Regions from separate parts of the Nonomuraea sp. NPDC050663 genome, predicted to be linked through region 4. Evidence: riboswitches for the same ligand, from Rfam matches in the RefSeq annotation. Region 4 holds a riboswitch; each other region holds the start of a gene.

Region 1 (5,394 bases), 810 kb from region 4:
CGACAGCGAATGGCTGCCGCGGTGTCGTGCGTAGGTGTCCGGCCCGGTGTATCCGAGCAGGACGCGGTCGCCGGCCTGGGTGGTCCCAAGCACGACGGAGCGGTCTGGTCGCACGGCCACCAGGACTCCACCGTCGGCGAGTGCGGACAGCAGGCGGTGCGGGTTGCCATGCTGACGCAGCACTTCGGCGAGGGCAGCGTTCCCGATGCTCATATGACGAACCATAGGTAGTCGGCCACGACTTATCAGGCTAATGGTGAAGAAAACTCCCGATCAAGACAAAGATGCTGTGAGCTTGAATGATCTTGTAAACCCCTGGGTAGTGCCCAGATCCTGGGACACTCGTGAACGCGTTCACAAGGCCGGATAGACTCTTGGGGATCCCACGGGGGCCCGTCGAAGTGCCCCTGATCACGCCCGCCCTTAAGGATCCGCACCTGTGAACAAGCCCGTCGTCCTGGTCGCAGAGGAGCTGTCGGAGGCCGGTCTCGCCGTCCTCGGCGCGGACTTCGAAGTCCGCCACACCGATGGCGCCGACCGCTCCCAGCTCCTGCCCGCTCTCGCCGACGTTGACGCGCTCATCGTCCGCTCCGCCACGCAGGTGGACGCCGAGGCCATCGCGGCCGCGCCGAAGCTGCGCGTCGTGGCCCGCGCGGGCGTCGGTCTCGACAACGTCGACGTCGAGGCCGCCACCAAGGCCGGTGTGATGGTCGTCAACGCGCCGACCTCCAACATCACCAGCGCCGCCGAGCAGACCATCGCGCTCATCCTGGCCAGCGCCCGCAACACCGCCCAGGCCCACGCGGCCCTGAAGAACGGCGAGTGGAAGCGCTCCAAGTACACCGGTGTCGAGCTCGACGAGAAGGTCGTCGCCATCCTCGGCCTCGGCAAGATCGGCCAGCTGGTCGCCCAGCGCCTGCAGCCGTTCGGCGTCGAGCTGATCGCCTACGACCCCTACCTGCCGCCGGCCCGCGCCGCGCAGATGGGCGTGCGCCTGGTCAGCCTCGACGAGGCCATCAAGACCGCCGACTTCATCACCGTGCACCTGCCCAAGTCGAAGGAGACCCTGGGCCTGCTCGGCGACAAGGAGCTGCACGAGGTCAAGCCGAGCGTGCGCATCATCAACGTCGCCCGCGGCGGCATCGTCGACGAGAACGCGCTCTACTCCGCGATCAAGGAGGGCCGCGTCGCCGGCGCCGGGCTCGACGTGTTCTCCAAGGAGCCGATGACCGAGCACCCGCTCTTCGAGCTCGACCAGGTCGTCGTCACCCCGCACCTGGGCGCCTCCACCCACGAGGCCCAGGAGAAGGCCGGCACCCAGGTCGCGCGCAGCGTCAAGCTCGCCCTCGCCGGCGAGTTCGTGCCCGACGCCGTCAACGTCCAGGGCGGCGCCGTCGCCGAGGACGTCAAGCCGGGCCTGCCGCTCGCCGAGAAGCTGGGCCGCGTCTTCACCGCCCTGGCCGGCGAGAGCGCGACCAAGCTCGACATCGAGGTGCGCGGCGAGATCGCCACGCAGGACGTGCGCGTGGTCGAGCTGGCCGCCCTCAAAGGCGTCTTCGCCGACGTGATCGAGGAGCAGGTCACCTACGTCAACGCCCCGCTCATCGCCAAGGAGCGCGGCCTGACCGTCGAGCTGGTCACCAGCGAGGAGAGCCCCGACTGGCGCAACGTCATCACGGTGCGCGGCGTCCTGGCCGACGGCCGCCAGGTCTCGGTCTCGGGCACGCTGTCCGGTCCCCGGCAGATCACCAAGATCGTCGAGGTCAACGGCTACCAGATGGAGATCGAGCCGACCGACCACCTGGCCTTCTTCGCCTACGCCGACCGTCCCGGCATCGTCGGCGTGGTCGGCCGCATCCTCGGCGACCACTCCATCAACATCGCCTCGATGCAGGTGTCGCGCGACACCAAGGGCGGCCAGGCGCTCATCGCGCTCACCGTCGACTCGGCCCTCCCGGCCGAGGTACTCGACCAGATCGTGAGCGAGATCGGCGCCGAGAGCGGACGCTCGGTCGACCTGGCCGACTAGCCCGTTCCCTGGTACGGCCGGCGTCTCGTCACGAGGCGCCGGCCGTTTTGTTGTCTCAGGATATGAGATAGTAGGACGTCCTACGAGACAACCGGGTTATCCTGACGGGGATGCGCCAGGTACTCGTACTTATTACCTGCCGCGGCGAGGCCTGTTAGGGCAGGTCGACGACTCGCCGCGGCGAGTGGCGCGTGTCGGCCGTTAAGTCCCCCTCCCGGACGTCCGTGACCCGGACCGAGGGACCCAGGCCCGGTTTGGATTCGCGACCGGAGTCCGACATTTCCCAGCCAACGCCCGCGAAGCGAGACGAGTCACTTCATGTACGAGATGTATTCCTGGAACGCGCCAGAAGAGACCGAGAACGAGGCGGTCGAGGCCGTCCAGCTGTCACTGGACCGCCGCGACAACGGCGGCCGCCCCAGCGAGTGACTAGAACGCCAGCCGGTACATGACGGCCATGCGCCGCATGAACGGCAACATCCTGGCCACCCCCACCAACGCCCGGTAGCGCACCCCCACCCGGTCGTAACCTCCGATGTCGAAGGCGCTCACCGCGTCGAGGCAGCGCAGCCGGGGGTGGACGGAGGTCAGCTCGGCCGCACCGTCCACACCCCAGTGCAGCGTCGCCCCGGCGACCTGGACGGGCTTGTTCATCCTCTGCATCCTGATGCCGCGACGGCTGAAGGCGTCGAAGACGAACTGCCCGCCGGGGAAGTGCTCCACGATGCGGCGGAACAGCTCGCGGCCCTCCTCCTCGCGCAGATACATGGTCAGGCCCTCGGCCACCACGAGCACCGGCAGGTCTCCCGGCACCTGGTCGAGCCAGCCGGGAGGGGTGACCGACGCCGCGACGAGCTCGTAGCCGGGACGATCGGCCGGGTAGAGCTTGCGCCGGAGGTCGATGACGTCGGGATAGTCGACGTCGTACCAGCGCACGCCGGAGCCGGGGTCGACGCGGAAGACGCGCGTGTCCATGCCGCAGCCCAGGTGCAGCACGGTGCACGAGGGATGCGCGGCGAGGAACTCGCGCGTCCAGCCGTCGAAGTGGAGGCTGCGCAGCGCGACAGTGGCGGCGTCGCCGGGCTTCATGCCGACCTGGGAGAAATCGTGGTCGATCTTCCTGACCGCGTCGAGCGCCATGGTGTCGTGCAGGATCGAGCGGGGGGAGCCGGCGTCGACGGCCTTGCCGTACAGGGTGGCCAGCATGGTGGCCTGCGCGCCGGTCAGCCGGATCTTCTCCATGCCACCACGATAGATCGGGAAGGGCTCACAGGCTCGCGGTGAGCATCGCGGGTGCGGGGGCCCGCCTCTGCTTGAGCTGGGCCGCCCAGATCGTGACGCCCTTGGGGTCGGGCCGCACCGCGCCCACGAACGCCTGGCGGCGCCAGCCGCTGAGCCTCTCCTCCTTGACCACGTCGCCCGAGTGCGGCGCGTGCACCATGTAGCCGGGCCGGCTGATCATGCCGACGTGCCCGAGCCCGGAGAAGAAGACCAGGTCGCCGGGCTTGAGGTCGTCCCAGGAGATCTTGCGGTCGAAGGCTGAGTACTGCTCGGCCGCGGTGCGCGGCAGTTCGATGCCGGCGTTCTCGTAGGCTCGCAGCATCAGCCCCGAGCAGTCGTAGCCGCTGCCGGAGGCGCCGCCCCACACGTACGGCGTGCCGCGCTCGGCCATGGCGAAGGTCAGGGCCTTCTTCCAGGCGGGCGGCTTGAGGGCCTTGTCGCGGATCTCCTTGATCCCGGCGCCGTCAAGCGTGAGGGTGACGGGCTTCTCGGGGGCGGAGGCGGAGGCGGGGGAGGCGGTGAGCACGAGCGCGAGTCCGAGGGGAGCGGACACGAGCATGGCGAGGCGCAAGGAGGACAGGGGATTGACCTTCCACGGGGCCGGCCGGGTTAGCTGACGGGCTCGGACCTGGAAGCGCGGCCCTACGGCGGAAACCGCCGATTCGCCCCGGGGGAACGTGGGTCCCCGGCTCCGCCACGGACGGCGCGGCGGATTAGGCAGGTCAGGACTCTAACGAAATGGTCAAAAGGGCGCAAATCAGACATTTACCTGTGTCCGAATCCTGAGATGTGTGTTCGTACGGCGAGACAGGCCGGTAAAGTGCTGCGCATGACACGTTTGGCAGTGATCCCCGGAGACGGCATCGGCACCGAAGTCGTGGCCGAGGGGCTGAAGGTCCTGGAGGCCGTGGGCGTCAAGTTCGACACCCACCACTACGACCTCGGCGCCGCGCGCTACCACCGCACCGGCGAGACCCTGCCCGACTCCGTGCTCGAGGAGCTGCGCGGCTTCGACGCCATCCTGCTCGGCGCCGTCGGCGACCCCAGCGTGCCCCCGGGCATCCTGGAGCGCGACCTGCTGCTCAAGCTGCGCTTCGAGCTCGACCACTACGTCAACCTGCGCCCGGTCAAGCTCTTCCCCGGCGTGAAGACCCCCATCGCCGACGCGGGGCCCGAAGACATCGACATGGTCGTGGTGCGCGAGGGCACCGAGTCGCTCTACGCGGGCGCCGGAGGCGTGCTGCGCAAGGGCACCCCGCACGAGGTCGCCACCCAGGAGTCGCTCAACACCGCCTTCGGCGTCGAGCGCGTCGTGCGCTACGCCTTCGACAGGGCCCAGTCGCGCCCGCGCAAGCACCTCACCCTGGTCCACAAGACCAACGTGCTCACCTTCGCCGGCGACCTGTGGGCCCGCACGGTCAAGCGCGTCGCCGCCGACTACCCCGAGGTCACCACCGACTACCAGCACGTCGACGCCGCGTCGATGTTCTTCGTGACCCACCCCGCGCGCTTCGACGTGATCGTCACCGACAACCTGTTCGGCGACATCATCACCGACATCGGCGCCGCCATCGCCGGCGGCATCGGCCTGGCCGCCAGCGGCAACGTCAACCCCGACCGCACCGCGCCGAGCATGTTCGAGCCGGTCCACGGCAGCGCCCCCGACATCGCCGGCCAGGGCAAGGCCGACCCGACCGCCACGATCCTGTCGGTCGCCATGCTCCTCGACCACCTCGGCCACGCCGCCGAGGCGGTCCGCGTCGAGCAGGCCGTCGCCGCCGACATCCTCGCCCGCACCCCTGGCCGCAGCACCGGCCGGATCGGCGACGACATCGCGACCCGAGTAGCCGGCGGCGCCTAGCCGCACGGCTGGGCGCCCTCCGCGCTCGGCCACCCCCGAATGCCCGGTGGCTGGACAGCTGCCGGGTATTTCTTTTTACGTCCTAGTATTGGTCACGCAGTCGTTCATGAAGGGAATCCCATGACTCAGCTCAGCTTCGATGTGCAGCTCTCCGACCACGCGCGCACCGATGCGGAGCGCGAGCAGGTACTTTCCAGTCCCGGGTTCGGGCAGCACTTCACCG
Region 2 (5,394 bases), on a different contig from region 4:
TCAGCTGGTTCATGAAGAAGTCGTAGCCGACCCAGACCGCCGTCGTCACGATGGCGATGACGAGGTAGTAGAGGACCCAGCTGCCGCTCGATCCGCCCGTCGCCCAGTTGTAGCTCGGGACGAGGAAACCGAAGATCGCGGTCAGGATGCCCGCCACGACTCCGAGGATCACGCCGTCGACGATCCTGGCCACCAGGCGCTGCCACCACTCGGCGAGCGGGGCGGGGGCGCCGGGAGGCTGCACGCCCACCGGCTGGTGCCCGTAGCCGGGCTGCTGGCCGTAGGCGGGCTGGCCGTACTGCTGCTGGCCGTAGGCAGGGGGCGTGCCGTACTGCTGCTGGCCGTAGTCGGGCTGCTGCTGGCCGTACGCCGGCTGGGCGTAGCCGGGCTGGGTGCCCTGACCGTACTGCTGGCCGGAGGCGGGCTGCTGGCCATAGGCCTGCTGACCGTAGGCCTGCTGCTGGTCGCCGTAACCCTGCTGCTGGTCGCCATAGCTCGGCTGCTGCTGGCCGTAGCCTTGCTGCTGACCGTAGCCGGGCTGCTGGCCGTACTGCTGGCCGGAGGCGGCCTGCTGACCGTAACCCTGCTGCTGGTCGCCATAGCTCGGCTGCTGCTGGCCGTAGCCCTGCTGGCCCGACGCCGACTGCTGGCCGTAAGCCTGCTGCTGGTCGTAGGCCTGCTGCTGGTCGCCGTAACCGGGCTGCTGCTGGCCATAGCCCTGCTGGCCGTAACCCTGCTGGCCCGACGCCGACTGCTGGCCGTAGGCCTGCTGGTCGCCGTAACCCTGCTGCTGGTCGCCGTAGCTCGGCTGCTGCTGGCCGTAGCCCTGCTGCTGACCGTAGCCGGGCTGCTGGCCGTACTGCTGGCCGGAGGCGGCCTGCTGACCGTAACCCTGCTGCTGGTCACCGTAACCGGGCTGCTGCTGGCCGTAGCCCTGCTGGCCCGACGCCGACTGCTGGCCATAGGCCTGCTGCTGGTCGCCGTAACCGGGCTGCTGCTGGCCGTAACCCTGCTGGCCGTAGCCTTGCTGGCCGTAGCCCTGCTGCTGACCATAGCCCTGCTGCTGGCCGTAGCCCTGCTGCTGCTGGCCGTACGGCTGCTGCTGGCCATAGCCCTGCTGGCCGTAACCCTGCTGCTGGCCGTAGGTGCCGTCTTCGGCGCGGTAGCCGACGACGGTCACGTCTGGGTCTGCGTTCTGCTGTCCGTATTCGGGAGCCCGGGGCTTGTCGTTCTCATCGGGATCACCCTGTGGATACGGCGGCTGTCCGGTGCTCACCGTGTCACCTCACTTCGAGTTCGCATGTGGCACATGTCAGGACACATGCTTGCTGCTGCCCAAGGTATCGGCATAGGTATCAACAATCACCTTTCCCCTTGGTCAACACTCGCGTCATTTGCCGCCAGGTGCAGCAGCATCCGAGTGTTGCCGAGGGTGTTCGGCTTGACGTGCTCCAAGTCGAGAAACTCGGCCACGCCCTCGTCATAGGAGGCCAGCAGTTCGGCGTACACCTCGGGCGACACGGGGGTGCCGTCGATGGGCAGGAAGCCATGTCTGGCGAAGAAGTCAACCTCGAAAGTGAGGCAGAAGACCCGGCGCAGGCCGAGTTCGCGGGCGGTGGAGATGAGTGCGGCGACAATCCGGTGGCCCACGCCCGTGCCCCGGAGATCGGGATCCACGGCGACCGTACGGATTTCCGCGAGGTCCTCCCACAAGACGTGCAATGCGCCGCAGCCGACGACTTTTCCATCGTGTTCGGCTACCCAGAATTCCTGGACATCCTCATAGAGGGTGACGGTGGCCTTCTCCAGAAGCCGTGGCCCGGCACCGGCATAGGTGTCGACGAGACGCTTGATCGTCCGTACGTCGGCCGTGCGTGCACGCCTGACGAACGTCTTGGTCTCGCGCTCGGCGACCTGCTCCATGAGGCTCCAGCGTACCGATCTATTTACGGCTAGCCCCTATCTCCGGCCTGCTCGGCCGCCGAGCCCCAGGAGTCACCGCTGGTCACAGCAGTCCCAAAGCACCGTAAACTGCGCACAACACTCGGGTGACCGCGCGTGCGCGTGATCCTGGCGTGATCCGGACGATGCCAAACCTCAACGGAATTCGCAGTTCTGGTTGAGCAGGAACTGATCGTGCACTAGTGTCCAGCGTCGATATCCCTTTGTGATCCTGCGGGGGGATGCGCCCAATCCCCTCGTCGGGGGAACCGGGGAACCACAAATGCACCTGGGGTGAGTCCGAGCAGCCGCTCGGTAGGGCTGCTCCGGCCCGAACCCGACAGCTAACCCGGTCGGCGCGGTGAGAGGAGAGGTGGCTGCTTGGTGAAGCGCACACGCGGTCGTGGAGGGAAGTCGGCGGGCAAGCACGCCCGCCCCCCGGAACACCCCGCGCTCGCCGCCCGGCGCGGCAGGCGGGTCGTGGCCGTCTGCGCGGCCCTCATGGCGCTGACCGTCGCCTTCCCGCTGGGATCCGCGGCGGCCGATCCCGAGCCGACGATCAACGAGCTGGCCAAGCAGGCCGAGGGGCTTCACACCCAGATCGGGCAGCTGACCGAGCAGTACAACGGCCAGCGGGTGAAGCTGAAGGACGCCGAGAAGACCTCGGCCGAGGCCCAGAAGACCCTGGCCAGCCGCCAGCGCGAACTCGCCACCAAGCGCCGTACGGCCATGCTGCTGGCGCAGAGCGCCTACATCTCCGGCGGGTACGACCACGCGATGGCCTTCAGCCAGAAGGGTGACCCCGACACCTTCCTCGACAGCGCCGCCACGACCTCCGCCCTGGAGGAGCAGCACAGCGGCCAGCTCAAGGAAGTGGCCCAGGCGATGAACAAGGCGACGCAGGCGGAGAAGGACGCCACCGCCAGGATCAGCCAGGTGCAGGAGCTCATCTCCGATCTCGACGGGCGGCGCGACAAGATCGTCAAGCTGGTCGCCAAGGTCGAGAGCAAGCTCTACTCCGATGCACTCGCCCAGGCCAGCAACCGCGGCCGCGCCGTGCGCGTCAACCTGCCGATCATCGGCAGCGGCAAGGCCGCCGAGGCCACCCGCTGGGCGCTGACCCAGCAGCTCAAGCCGTACGTGTGGGGAGCCGAGGGCCCCAACTCCTACGACTGCTCGGGTCTGGTGATGGCCGCCTACCAGAAGGTCGGAATCAGCCTGCCGCACTACACGGGCGATCTCTGGACGGCCGGCAGGCATGTTTCCAAGGAGGAGCTCAGGCCGGGTGACCTGGTGTTCTTCTACAGCGACCTGCACCACGTCGGCATCTACGTCGGCGGCGGCATGATGGTGCACGCCCCGCAGACCGGAGATGTCGTCAGGCTGGCCCCCATCGGCCGCCGCCCGTGGGCGGGAGCCGTACGTATCGCGGACTGACGCCCGTCAGCCGGAGACCAGCCGACGGCCTAGATAAGCTGACGGCGCGCAGCCCAGGCGACCGCCTCGATGGCGGTCGCCACTCCGATGCGGTCGCAGATGACCCGCAGACGGCGTCGTACGGTCCGCCCGCTGATGTCCAGCCTGCGGCCCACCCGATCGACCGTGACGCCCTTGGCCAATTCACCGAGCAGAGCCAGATCGGCCCGGCTCAACTCAACGCCCTCGGTGAGTAAATCCATCCGGAGCCTCCCCCCACTGCAGAAGCCGGCGGTGTCTCGCCCGAGCGAAACGGTAAACGCATTCTGGAAAGGTCGTCAAGGTGGGCCATCTCCCCACTTGACCAGCGCTATTGACGTGATCAACACAATGTGAACTACTCACGATATGTCAGAACACGTCGTGATGAGCCGGGAGATCTCGACAATGATCCTGACACCCGGGCTGCGTGCCTCGTGACCGCAGCGGATCTCCTCGGCTTCGATCCCGCCGACCCCGAGTTTCTTCGCGACCCATACCCAACTTACGGCCGCCTCCGAGAGCATGCTCCCCTGGTCAGAACGCCGCTCGGTATGCTCCTCGCGACGACCCATGAACGATGCACGGCCGTGTTACGCGATCCCCGTTTCGGCCATGGCGCAACCGGAGCCGAATCCTTCCTGTTCATGGATCCGCCGCAGCACACAAGACTGCGTTCACTCGTCAGCAAGGCCTTCACCCCGCGCATGGTGGAGCGGCTGCGGCCGCGCATCGAGGGCATCGCCAAGCAGCTCGTCGACGAGCTGCCCGCCGAGGCCGACCTGATCGCCCGCTTCGCCTACCCGCTGCCCGTGCTGGTCATCACCGAGCTGCTCGGCGTCCCCGCGAGCGACCACGAACGTTTCCGCGGCTGGAGCGAGAAGCTGGCCCGCAGCCTCGATCCGCTGCTGCCCTCCGACGAGGAGGCCCAGACGTTGCGGGCACGGGCGGAGTTCCGCGAGTACTTCCGCGAGCTGATCGTCCTGCGCCGCCTGTGGCCGGGCGACGACCTGCTCAGCGTCCTGGTCGAGAACCAGGAGCTGACCGAGGACGAGATGGTCGCGACCTGCATCCTGCTGCTGGTGGCGGGGCACGAGACGACGGTCAACCTGATCGCCAACGGGGTGCTGGCCCTGTCACGGCACGACATGTGGGCTCTGGCCTCCGACCACCCCAAGCAGGTCGTGGAGGAGGTCCTGCGCTACGACCCGCCCGTGCAGCTGACCGGCCGGGTGAGCCTGGTCGACACCGAGATCTCGGCCAGGGGCCAGATGGTGCTCCTGCTTCTCGGGGCGGCCAACCGCGACCCGGCGATCTTCCATTCGCCCGAGATCTTCGACCCGCTGTCAAGCTCGCCCAGGCACCTGGCCTTCGGGCTGGGCATCCACTTCTGCCTCGGGGCGACGCTGGCGCGGCTGGAGGGCGAGATCGCTTTGAAGGAGCTGGCCCGACGGGAGCCACGGCTCCTGGAGCGTGCTCCGCCGTACAAGGAGAACCTCGTGTTGCGCGGGCTCGCGCGGCTTCAGGTCAGGCTGTCGTAGCGGCCGCGCGCCTCCTCGACCTCCTCGATGTGCTCCTCGGCCCAGGCCTTGACCGCCGCCATCAGCGGCAGGAGGGTACGGCCCAACGCGGTGAGCTCGTAGTCGACACGCACCGGCACGGCGGGGGTGACCGTGCGGGTGACCAGGCCGTCGCGCTCCATGGAGCGCAGGGTCTGAGTGAGCATCTTCTGGCTGACCCCGGCGATCCGCCTGGCCACGTCGCTGTAGCGGCGCGGCCCGTCGGACAGGGCGACCAGCACCAGGCTCACCCACTTGTCGCTGAGCGTGTCGAGCAGCTTCCGCGAAGGGCACTTGTCGATGTAGGCGTCGTAGGCGACCTTGGCCTCCGCGCGACGTTCGGCTGCTGTCTGGGTGGACACGACGCTCCTCGTGGTGAGTTACGCACTTCTGGGTGCCTTCTTACCAGAAGAGAGCAACTCTTCCTAGGGTCGTGGCC
Region 3 (5,394 bases), on a different contig from region 4:
GAACAGCACTCTGAGCTCGAGCTTGGCCAGGTGGTTGCCGAGGCAGAAGTGCGCTCCGCCGCCGCCGAAGCCGAGGTGCGGGTTGGGGTCGCGGCCGATGTCGAAGACGCCGGGGTCGGCGAAGACGGATTCGTCGCGGTTGGCCGAGGAGTAGAAGATCACGACCTTGTCGTTCTCGGCGATCTGCTGCCCGCCGAGCTCCTGGTCGCGGGTGGAGGTGCGGCGGAAGAGGTTGACCGGGGCGACCCAGCGCACGATCTCCTCCGAGGCGGTGGGGGCCAGCGTGGGGTCGTCGACGAGGCGTTGCCACTGGTCGGGGTGGTCGAACAGGGCGAGCATGCCGCCGGAGGCGGCGTTGCGCGTGGTCTCGTTGCCCGCCACCGCCAGCAGGAGCACGAACAGCTCGAACTCGTTGTCGGTCAGCCGCTCACCGGCCTCGGTGGGCTGCAGGAGCTTGCCGACGATGTCGTCGCGCGGCGGCGCGGCGGCGCGTTTGGCGGACAGCTCGGCCGCGTAGGCGTAGACCTCGGTGGCCGCGGCGCCGCCTTCCTCGGGGGAGGAGGCGTAGTCGGGGTCCTGGGCGCCGATCATCTGGTTGGACCAGTGGAAGAGCTTGTCGCGGTCCTCGACGGGGGCGCCGATCAGCTCGCAGATCACGTACAGCGGCAGCGGGGCGGCGATCTCGGTGACGAAGTCGATCTCGTCGGAGGGCGAGCACTGGTCGAGGAGGTCGTCGCAGATCTCGCGGATGTGCTGTTCGAGGGCGGCGATGGTGCGCGGGGTGAACCCGCGGTTGACCAGGGCGCGCCGCCGGGTGTGGTCGGGCGGGTCCTGGTTGAGCATCATCATGCGCTGGAGCTCGCGCTGTTCCTCGGGCATCTCGTTGAACAGGGCGAGTTTGCGGGAGGAGGAGAACAGCTCGGAGTGTCGCGAGACGTGGACGACGTCCGTGTGGCGGGTGACGGCCCAGAAACCTGGTTCTCCCTCGTGCCAGTAGACGGGCGCGTGGGATCTGAGCCAGGCGAGCTGGGCTAACGGCGGACCGTTTTCGGCGTATTGGTCCTGGTCAACGAGGTCGATGTGCACCGGGCCACCTCATCGCGTAGATTTGATCAAGCGCTTGGTAGACAACCGTATTGAAACGTGTTCTACCCCGCTCCTGTACGACCGTCAAGTGGTGACCCGGCGTGACTGATCCGCCACCGAAGCGTGATTTTACTTTTCCAGATTTTGGGTTTTATTCAGACTGTTATTAAGGTCCCTCGTTATCGGACGGTGATACGCCTCCACCCAGGGGGCGACGTCCGATCGCCGAATCCCCCTCCGCGGGGAACCGGGGACCCAACTTTCCGGGGTGAATCCGAGAGCCCCGAGCGCTGTGCGGCGCGCTCGAATTTCGCGGTAGGGCATCTCCTGGCCCGAACCCGTCAGCTAACCCGGTAGGCGTCCTAAGGAGAGGACCCTCCCCCTTGGATCCGATCTCGGACAAGCTGTTCAAGGTCATCGAAGCTGAACTGCCGTACAGAGAGGAAGCGGGCGGCTACACCAAGTACGGCGACTGGTATGGCGAGAACATCGCCCAGTCCGGCGGCTACGACTCCGCTGCCTGGTGCGACATGTTCCTTGCCTGGGCCGCCAGTAAGGCGGGTGTCTGGAAGTACACCGGCCAGTTCGCCTACACCCCGTCCCACGCGAACTGGTTCAAGCAGCAGGGCGCATGGTCCACGAAACCGGAGCCCGGCGCATTCGTGTTCTTCAACTTCTCGGGCGCGAGAATCAGCCACATCGGCATCGTCGAGAAGGTCGCCAACGGCAAGATCCACACGATCGAGGCGAACACCGAAGGCGTCCACCTCAAACGGAAGGTTCGCGACACGAACAGCACCATCGTGGGCTACGGCCTTCCCAGGAAGGTGAAAGTCGACGGCCTGACTTTCGAGGAGGCACAAGCCAGGGCGAAGGCCGCCGGACCCCCTCCACCCCCGACCTCGGAGGCCGAGACCGTGCCCATCGCGCTGAGCCGTACGGAGCAACCCCCTCCCGCCGGCGGCGAGGGCGCGCTCGTGGTCACCGGCGCGCTCGCCGTCACCCTCGCGGCCGCCGCCGTCCAACCCCTGCGCAAGCGCCTGAGGACCCAGAGCGCGCAGGGCCGCCACCGGGCCCGCCGACGCAGGTGGCCGATGCTGGCCGGATCGGCCCTGGCCGCCGCGCTCGCGGCCGGGATCCCCGCGATGGCCACGGCGGAACCCGCCATGGCCGCCACGGCGGGAGCCGCCACGGCGGGAGCCGCCACGGCGGGAGCCGCCGCGACGGGAGCCGCCGCGACGGGAGCCGCCGCGACGGGAGCCGCCGTCCAGGCCGCCCCCGCCGAGCCGTCCCAGCCGTACGGCGTCGACGTCTCCAACCACGACCAAGGCTTCGACTGGAGCGCCGACAACCTGTCGTTCGGCATCGCCAAGGTCACGGAGGGGCTCACGTTCACCGACGGCACCTTCGCGCGCAACTGGTCGGAGCTGAAGAAGAACGGCCTGGTGCGCGGCGCCTACCACTTCGGCCGTCCGGGCCAGGACCCGGTGCGGCAGGCCGACAGGTTCCTGGCCGAGGTGCGCAAGCACGGCCTGGAGCAGGGCGACCTGCTCGTCCTCGACCTGGAGGTCACCGACGGCCGCCCGGCCGGGGAGGTCAACGCCTGGGCCAAGCGGTGGCTGGAGCGCGTGCGCGAGGCCACCGGGGTCAGGCCGATGTTCTACAGCTCCTGGTCCTTCGCCAAGACCCACGGCGAGGGCCTGGGCGACTACCCCCTCTGGGTCGCCCACTACGGCAAGGACAAGGGCGAGGTCGAGGCGCCGCAACCGTGGAAGGAGTGGGCCCTGCACCAGTACGCCTCGACCGACCACGACCACAATGTCGCCCGTGTCTCGCCGGAGCACCTGCGGCAGCTGGGCTACCAGGCTCCACCGATCGGTTGAGCCCGATCCCCATCGGCCGGGCGATGGCCGCGAGCGTCGTCGTTCCTAGGCTGAACAGCACCGGTCCCCGTTGACCGGGCAGGGCCGCGGCCACCGCACTGGCCGCGGCCCTGCTCTTCACCCCAGCGGGATCCGGTGGCTCGAACCCGCTCGCGCCTCCACGACGGTGAGGTCGTCTCCGCAGCGCACCCGCAGTGGGCCGTCCGACCCGGCGTGCAGCACGACCTCGGTGGCGGCGCCGTCGCGCCAGGTCAGCGACACCGTCACGTTTCCCCTGGCCCGCAGCCCGTGGACCGACCCGTCGCGCCAGGCGCGCGGCAGCGCGGGCAGCACGTCGATCACGCCGGTGTGCGATTGCAGCAGCATCTCGGCGATCCCCGAGGTGGCGCCGAAGTTGCCGTCGAGCTGGAAGGGCGGGTGGGTGTCCCACAGGTTGTCCAGCGTGGACAGGCGCAGCTGCTCGGCGAGCATCGTGTGGGCGTGGTCGCCGTCGCGCAGGCGGGCCCAGAAATTGATCTTCCAGGCCTTCGACCAGCCGGTGCCACCGTCGCCTCGCGCGACCAGGCTGACCATGGCGGCCTCGGCGAAGGGCGTGCCTGGCCGGATCTGGCGGCCGGGATGCAGGCCGAACAGGTGGGAGGCGTGCCGGTGCTCGTCGCCGGGTGAGTCGAGATCGTCCGCCCACTCCTGCAACTGCCCCCAGGAGCCGATCCGCAGCCCGGGATCCAGTCTCGCCAGCGCCTGCCGTACCTCCTGCTCGTCGTCGCCGAGCGCCTCGGCGGCCTCCAGCACGTTGGTGAACAGGTCGTACACGATCTGCTGCGACATGGCGGCGCCCGCGGTGAAGTCGCCGTGCTCGGGCGAGTAGCTCGGGGACACGACCAGGCGGCCCTCGCGTTCGACCAGGTTGTCGACCCAGAAGTGGGCCAGCTCCCGCATCACCGGATAGACCGACTCCAGGTAGGTCACGTCCAGCGAGTATCGGTAGTGGTCGAACAGGTGCTGGGCCAGCCACGCGGCCGCCTCGGGGAACCAGAACGCCTCGGCGTAGTCGTGCACGCCGGTGAAGCCGAACGGCGTGGTCTCGTTGTGCACGACCCATCCGCGCGAGCCGAACATCTCCCTGGCCGTGCGCCGCCCCGGCTCGACCAGCGACTTCACGAACCGGTCGTAGGGCGCGAAGGTCTCGGAGAGGTTCGTCTGGTCGGCGGGCCAGTAGTTCATCTGCAGGTTGATGTTGACGTGGTAGTCGGCGCTCCACGGCGGGTCGGTGACGTCGTTCCACACCCCTTGCAGGTTGGCCGGGAGCGACCCGGCCCGCGAGGAGCTGATGAGCAGGTAGCGGCCGTAGGCGAAGTAGGTCGCCTCCAGCGCCCTGTCGTGCGCCGACGCTCCGCCGGTGTAGGCGGCCAGCTGCCGGTCGGTGGGGATCGGGGGCTCCTGCTGCCCGATCTCCAGCCGGACCCGGTCGAACAGCTCGCGGTAGTCGGCGAGGTGCTCCAGCAGCAGGGCCTGGTAGCCCGCGGCCGCGGCGGCGTCGACGGCCGCGGTGACCCGGTCGTGCGGGTCGTCGCCGCGGTAGGCGGGATGGACGGGCGCGTAGTCGGTGCCGGCCGACAGGATGAGGACCGCGCTGTCGGCGCCGGTGACCGACAGGTGATCGAGGTGGTCCGTACGGCTGCCGCCGGTGGTCAGCACCTGGAGCTGGGCTTCGAACCGCAGCCCGTTGTCGTCCAGCGCCCCGCGGATGGTCAGCCTGCCGTCCGAGACGGTGATCTCCGGCGCGTGCGGCGAGGTGTGGCGCACGGTGAAGGACAGCCCGCCGGGCTCCGAGGCGGCCAGCCGTCCGACGACCACGCCCCCGGGATGGGAGGCGAAGTATTCGCGCGTGTGGCCGACCCCGTCGCAGTCGTAGCGCACCCTGGCCACGGCCTCGTCGAGCGACAGCTCCCGTTCGTATCCGGAGGCGTCGGCGTGGCCGAACTCGAGCCGCAGCTCGCCGAAGGTCTGGTAGGCGCCGTAGCCGCGTTTGGCCTGGCCCAGCCGCGCCGCGACCTCCCCGGGCGACAGCGTGCCCTCGCGGTCGAGCGCCTCCTGGATCCCGGCGATCGCCCCTGGGCGCGGGGTGGCCCAGTCGCCGAAGTCGTAGCCCTCCTTGGAGCCGGGCCCGCCGGTCCACAACGTCTTCTCGTTGAAGGGCAGCCGCTCGGTGGCGACGCCTCCGTAGACCGAGACGCCCATGGCGCCGTTGCCGATCGGCAGGGACTGGCTCTCCCAGTCGGTGGCGGGCCGGTCGTACCAGAGACGCACTGAGTCCTCCGATGGTTTCGATCGCGAGTCCGCCCAATCTTGACAGGATTTCCGGAATAGCGCAGCATCATGGCCCAGATACATCCGATGTCTGAAGGGATCGCCTTGACGGCCT
Region 4 (5,394 bases):
GAAGTCGGTCTCGCTCCCGTCGGCGTGCCAGAAGTGGGGCGGCGCGTTCTCGCCGGCGATCACGCGGCGGAACCAGCCGCGCTCCACGTCGGCCATGTGGCGCAGGAGCCCCATGAGCGACAGCGGCGACGGCTCGATGTTCTGCTGCCGCAGTTCCTCGTCGCCGAGCCCTTCGCACTTCCAGGCCAGCGTGTCGCGCTGGTGGTCGAGGAAGGCCTTCAGCGTCTCGTACTCGGGAGCGATGTGTGGGGTCTCAGCGCGTGTCATAGCGTTTGATTATGGACCCGCTGGAGGAGCTCCGCCGCCGGTGCATGGCGATGCCGGAGGCCACGGAACGCGTCAGCCACGGCGAGCCGACCTGGTTCGTGCGCGGCAAGAAGACGTTCGTCATGTACGCCGACCACCACCACGACGACCGGCTGGCCTTCTGGTGCGCGGCACCGCCGGGAGTGCAGGAGGAACTGATCGCCGAGGATCCCGAGCACTACTTCCGCCCGCCGTACGTCGGGCACCGCGGCTGGCTGGGCGTCTACCTCGATGTGGAGGTCGACTGGAAGGAGGTCGGCGAGATCGTCGCCGACGCCTACCGCTGCGTGGCGCCCAAGACGCTCGTGGCGAGGATGAACGCCGACCGCCCGGAGGCGTGAGTCAGGCGCGGGCGCGCACGGCCAGGATGTTGGGCACGGCGTGCTCGCGCGGCTCGTGGACGCTCTCGATCGTCAGTCCCGAGGCGATGAAGGCGTTGAGGAAGTCCGACAGCGGCAGGTGGTTCATCCCGACGCGGTCGCGCACACCCTGGGCGTTCCACCACGGAGCTCGCTCGTGCCAGCCCCGCTGCCGGTAGGTGTGGTGGACGACCACCCCGTCCTCCATCACCTGCACGTGCGGCCCGTTGAAGCAGGGATGCACGCCGTAGAAGACGAAGACCCCACCGGGGCTGAGCACCCTGGCGGCCTCGCGCAGCATGGCGGGGAAGTCGGGCAGGTCGGTGGAGGTCCACAACGACACCACGGCGGGCAGGCTCGAATCGCGCAGCGGCAGGCGCCCCGCGTCGGCCTGGAGCAGCGGGCCCCCGGTCCTGGTCCTGGCCAGGCGCAACTGGTCGGCCGACCGGTCGAGGCCGAGCGGGATGCGTTCGGTGTCGCGGATGACCTCGAAGTACTGCCCCGTGCCGCATCCCAGGTCGAGGCAGAGCCCTTCTCCCGGGCCCAGGATCTCGGCGAGCGGCGCGTAGTTCATGCGGTAGAAGGAGGAGTTCCAGGTGTCGTACCAGTCGGCCAAGCCGTCATAACGAGCCTTCATGGGACCAGCTTCACCCACGGAACGGGACAAGGAGCACCCCACCCAGGCGTCCGCGCCAGATACCTGGGTGGGGCACGGCTGTTCAGAGCATCGAGATGTGCACGTGGTCGTAGTGGTTGGCGGTGATGCCGCCCCGGTCGGACATGGCACGCCACCCGCTGCCCTGGTTGATCCGCTGCTTCCAGATCACGTATTTCACGCCGAGCTTGTCCATGTTCTTCACGGCCCAGGCGGCCACCTGGTCGCCGAGCGTGTTGCCCGCCGCGCTCGGCATGGCGCCGCCGGAGCTCATCATGAAGTCGCACGCCCTGCCGAGCGGGTGTTCGCCGCTGTTGTCGACGCGGTAGCAGCCGACGGAGAACTGCAGGGCGAAGTTCTTCTGGACCTCCGCGCGCATCAGGCGGGTGCGCGGGGTGATGTTGTCGGAGCCGCTCGGCAGTTCGGGGGCGAAGCTGCCGTCGGAGCGGCGGCCGGTGCCGTACGGCACGAGGTCTTCGAGCTTGTCCTTGATCTCGCCGATCAGCTTCTCGGCCTCCTTGCGCTGGCTCGCCAGCTCGGAGGTCTCGGTCTTGATCTGCGCGGCAAGGGCGGTCGCCTGCTCGGCGGCCTGCTGCTTGGCGTCGCGGCCGGCCTTGACGCCGGCGATGGCGGCCTTCTGCTCCTCGGTGATCTCGTTGAGCACGGCGGCGCCGGCGCTGGAGTCGGGGGTGAGGAAGGGGGTCACGCCGGGGTTGCCCTGGTAGTGGAGCTGGGCGATCTGGCTGATGAGCTTGTGCGCGTCGGCGAGCTGGGCCTCGGCCTGGACGAGCCGGTCTCTGGCGGCCTTCTCGTCCTTCTGCGCCTTGGCCAGGGAGACCCGCTTGGCGTTGTAGGCCTCGAGGAGCTTGTCGATCTTCTTGTCGAGGCTCGTCAGCTCGGCCCGGAGCTTGGACTCGCTCGGCTTGGGATCGGCCGCGGCGGGGGAGCCGCCGACGGTGAGCGCCACCGCGGTGCAAACCACCGCGGTCAGCATTGCGGACTTGGCCGCCAAGAGCCTTCCTCTCCTCCTGCCGACCGGGTTAGCTGACGGGTTCGGGCGCGGAGAGCTGCCCTACCACCGAAGTGGATTCACCCCAGGTGCGATGGGTCCCCGGTTCCCGGGCGACGCGCCCGGGATTAGGCGTGCGACGGCTGTGACAGCCGGTGCGAGAGGGATACTAACGGTAAAACGGAGGTAACGCGACTCCAAGCCGAGACCGCTTAGAGATCTACCTGAGACCTCAGAAGATCGGCGGCCATCTCCGGGGGCACGTCGTTGACGAAGGCGCCCATCGCCGACTCCGATCCGGCCAGGTACTTCAGCTTGCCGGGCGCGCGCCGGATGCTGAACAGCTCCAGATGAAGATAGGCCAGGTCACGGCCCTGACGGACCGGCGCCTGGTGCCAGGCGGAGATGTACGGCATGCGCACGTCGAAGAGCCCGTCGAAGGCGCGCAGCACGCTGGTGTAGAGCGGCGCGAAGGCGGCACGCTCCTCCTGCGTGAGCGCGGGCAGGTCGGGCACCTGGCGGTGCGGGTAGATGTGCACCTCGAACGGCCAGCGCGCGGCGTGCGGCACGAACGCCGTCCACAGCTCGTTGGCCGCCACGACCCGCGGTCCTGCACGCTCGGCGCGCAGGACGTCGGCGAAGAGCGTGGGGGTCTTGGCGGCCGCCGCCAGGTGGCGCCGGGTGCGCGGGGTCACGTACGGGTAGCCGTAGATCTGCCCGTGGGGGTGGGGGAGCGTGATGCCGATCTCCTCGCCCCGGTTCTCGAAGCAGAAGACCTGCTCCACGCCCTCGATGCCGGACAGCTCCGCCGTACGGTCGGCCCAGGCCTCCATGACCAGCCCCACCTGCTCGTCGGAGAGCTGGGAGAAGCTGGAGTCGTGGTCGGAGGTGAAGCAGACGACCTCGCAGCGGCCCACGCCGGCCCTGGAGCCCTCGGGATAAGTGCCCAGATTGGTGGAGAACGACGGGAAGCGGTTCTCGAACACGACGACGTCGTAGTCGGAGGCGGGGATCTCCGACGCGCGGCCCTCGGTCGACGGGCACAGGGGGCACTCGTCGGCGGGAGGCAGGAACGTGCGGGTCTGCCGGTGGCTCGCGATGGCCACCCATTCCTCGGTCAGCGGGTCGAAGCGCAGCTCCGAGGCGAGAGGCCGCGGGTCGAGCGGACGGTGGTCCACGGCGCTTCTGTCGGCGTCGTCGCGACGGTCGAAGTAGATCAGCTCCCTGCCGTCGGCCAGGTGCGTGATGGTGCGCTTCACTTCGTGTCCTCCGCGATCAGTAGTTCCCCGGCGCGCTCCGCCAGTTCCATGCGCGCCTGTTCGTCCAGGCCGGCGTCGGTGATGACGACGTCGGCGCGAGACAGCTCGGCGATCGTGCTGATGCCGACCGTCTGCCACTTGGTGTGGTCGGCGGGCACCACCAGGCGGGCGGCGCACGCCACCAGTGCCCGGTCGGTCTCGGCCTCCAGCAGGTTGGGGGTGGTGAATCCGGCGCGCAGGCTCATGCCGTGCACGCCCAGGAAGACCGTGTCGACGTGCAGGCTGCTGATCGCGGCCACGGCCACGGGGCCGACGAGCGCGTCGGAGGGCGTGCGCACGCCGCCGGTCAGCACCACCGTGCGGTCGTCGCGCTGGTTGCGGTGGAAGACCTCGGCCACGGGGATCGAGTTCGTGATCACGGTGAGCTCCGGCACGTCGACCAGGTGGTGGGCCAGCGCCCAGATGGTGGTGCCCGCCGACAGGGCGATCGCGGTGCCGGGGCGGACGAGCTGGGCCGCGCGGCGGGCGATCGCCTCCTTCTCGGCCTGCTGGCGGCTGGTCTTGGCGGCGAAGCCCGGCTCCTCGGTGGAGCCCGGGCCGCTGATCGTGGCTCCGCCGTGGACCTTCTCCAGGAGCCCGCGTTCGGCGAGCACCTCCAGGTCGCGGCGGATGGTCATGTCGGAGACGCCCAGGTCGCGAACCAGCTCGGAGACCCTGACCGCGCCGTGCCGCCGGACCCGCTCCAGGATCGTCTGCTGGCGCTGCTGTGCGAGCATCGGGCCTCCTTCCAACACATTCCACCAAATTATGACACGCCTGTGTTGAAGTGTGAGCGGTTGACCGGGCCGGGATCCCGCGAGACGTTGTGACCTACACCACATCCTCCTGGAGGTGCCATGGCCAAGCGAGCACGCAAGAGCAGGGCACGCAAGAAGAAGAAGGCGAACCACGGCAAGCGCCCAGCCTCGCGCTAGCCGTACGGCTCGCGGGTGTCAGGGGGTGCGCCAGGCACCCACGAGCCGCGCCATCTGCTCGGCGTAGAACTCGCCGAACTCCTCGCGCCCCATTCCGGTGACCGCCTGCGCGAGCTGGGGGAAGACGACCCCCGCCGCCGACATGGCGAACATCGCGATCATCGCCGCACCCGGATCCACGTCGCCCGGCAGCTCGCCCGCCTCCTGCCGCTGCCGCAGCTCGGCCACGTTGCGCCGCATCTCCTCGACGAACGCCGGGTCGGGCGGCGCCTCTCCCAGGCCCTCCCAGACCATCAGGCGGCCGAAGTCGGGGTTGGCCGCGTTGGCCCGCACGTAGGAGGCGATGAGCGTGCCGAGGTCCTGGTCCGGCTCGGCGAAGGCGCTCTCGTGCCCACGCCACTGGGCCACGACGTGCTGGTAGAGGCCCTCCTTGCCGCCGAAGTAGTAGGAGATCAGCTGCTTGTTGATGCCCGCGCGGGCGGCGATCTCGCTGACCCGTGCCCCGGCGTAGCCCTTGGCTCCGAACTCCTCGACGGCGGCTTCGAGGATGCGGGCCTTGGTGCGCTCGGCGTCGCGCTGCTTGTCCTGGGGCGCTCTTCTCATGCGCCGCAGCTTATCAACCATCCGGATGGTTGACAGAATTATCCGAATGGATGATAGTCGGTGGCATGAGAACTCACATCGCCGTGATCGGCGGCGGAATCGGCGGGCTCTGCCTGGCGCAGGGGCTGCACGGCAAGGGCGTCGACGTCGCGGTCTTCGAGCGGGACCGCACACCGTCCGACCGGCTCCAGGGCTACCGGGTGCACATCGACCCGCAGGGCGCGCGGGC

The links. Region 4 has a riboswitch for cyclic di-AMP ahead of ACIBH1_RS13295 (coiled-coil domain-containing protein). Riboswitches for the same ligand answer to the same signal wherever they lie in the genome.
Region 1: it holds a riboswitch for cyclic di-AMP, as region 4 does, so the genes downstream of both, ACIBH1_RS16730 (C40 family peptidase) here and ACIBH1_RS13295 (coiled-coil domain-containing protein) in region 4, are expected to answer to the same signal.
Region 2: it holds a riboswitch for cyclic di-AMP, as region 4 does, so the genes downstream of both, ACIBH1_RS38610 (NlpC/P60 family protein) here and ACIBH1_RS13295 (coiled-coil domain-containing protein) in region 4, are expected to answer to the same signal.
Region 3: it holds a riboswitch for cyclic di-AMP, as region 4 does, so the genes downstream of both, ACIBH1_RS17495 (GH25 family lysozyme) here and ACIBH1_RS13295 (coiled-coil domain-containing protein) in region 4, are expected to answer to the same signal.

Annotation. Positions count from the first base shown of each region.
Region 1 covers NZ_JBITGL010000004.1:832,034-837,427, reverse strand. The annotation lists gene ACIBH1_RS16745 (hypothetical protein) at 1-213, opposite strand, end outside; gene serA (phosphoglycerate dehydrogenase) at 440-2,029, shown strand; gene ACIBH1_RS16735 (class I SAM-dependent methyltransferase) at 2,459-3,271, opposite strand; gene ACIBH1_RS16730 (C40 family peptidase) at 3,297-3,881, opposite strand; cyclic di-AMP (ydaO/yuaA leader) riboswitch at 3,894-4,040, opposite strand; gene ACIBH1_RS16725 (3-isopropylmalate dehydrogenase) at 4,140-5,171, shown strand; gene ACIBH1_RS16720 (branched-chain amino acid aminotransferase) at 5,292-5,394, shown strand, end outside.
Region 2 covers NZ_JBITGL010000017.1:161,283-166,676, forward strand. The annotation lists gene ACIBH1_RS38600 (RDD family protein) at 1-1,276, opposite strand, end outside; gene ACIBH1_RS38605 (amino-acid N-acetyltransferase) at 1,363-1,923, opposite strand; cyclic di-AMP (ydaO/yuaA leader) riboswitch at 2,177-2,314, shown strand; gene ACIBH1_RS38610 (NlpC/P60 family protein) at 2,326-3,378, shown strand; gene ACIBH1_RS38615 (LuxR C-terminal-related transcriptional regulator) at 3,408-3,620, opposite strand; gene ACIBH1_RS38620 (cytochrome P450) at 4,044-4,937, shown strand; gene ACIBH1_RS38625 (winged helix-turn-helix transcriptional regulator) at 4,919-5,317, opposite strand.
Region 3 covers NZ_JBITGL010000005.1:106,232-111,625, forward strand. The annotation lists gene ACIBH1_RS17490 (cytochrome P450) at 1-1,086, opposite strand, end outside; cyclic di-AMP (ydaO/yuaA leader) riboswitch at 1,300-1,463, shown strand; gene ACIBH1_RS17495 (GH25 family lysozyme) at 1,470-2,969, shown strand; gene ACIBH1_RS17500 (glycosyl hydrolase family 95 catalytic domain-containing protein) at 3,087-5,279, opposite strand; gene ACIBH1_RS17505 (L-fuconate dehydratase) at 5,367-5,394, shown strand, end outside.
Region 4 covers NZ_JBITGL010000004.1:17,042-22,435, reverse strand. The annotation lists gene ACIBH1_RS13310 (DinB family protein) at 1-267, opposite strand, end outside; gene ACIBH1_RS13305 (MmcQ/YjbR family DNA-binding protein) at 279-647, shown strand; gene ACIBH1_RS13300 (class I SAM-dependent methyltransferase) at 649-1,302, opposite strand; gene ACIBH1_RS13295 (coiled-coil domain-containing protein) at 1,385-2,332, opposite strand; cyclic di-AMP (ydaO/yuaA leader) riboswitch at 2,336-2,474, opposite strand; gene galT (galactose-1-phosphate uridylyltransferase) at 2,542-3,588, opposite strand; gene ACIBH1_RS13285 (DeoR/GlpR family DNA-binding transcription regulator) at 3,585-4,364, opposite strand; gene ACIBH1_RS13280 (50S ribosomal protein bL37) at 4,485-4,562, shown strand; gene ACIBH1_RS13275 (TetR/AcrR family transcriptional regulator) at 4,581-5,165, opposite strand; gene ACIBH1_RS13270 (FAD-dependent oxidoreductase) at 5,231-5,394, shown strand, end outside.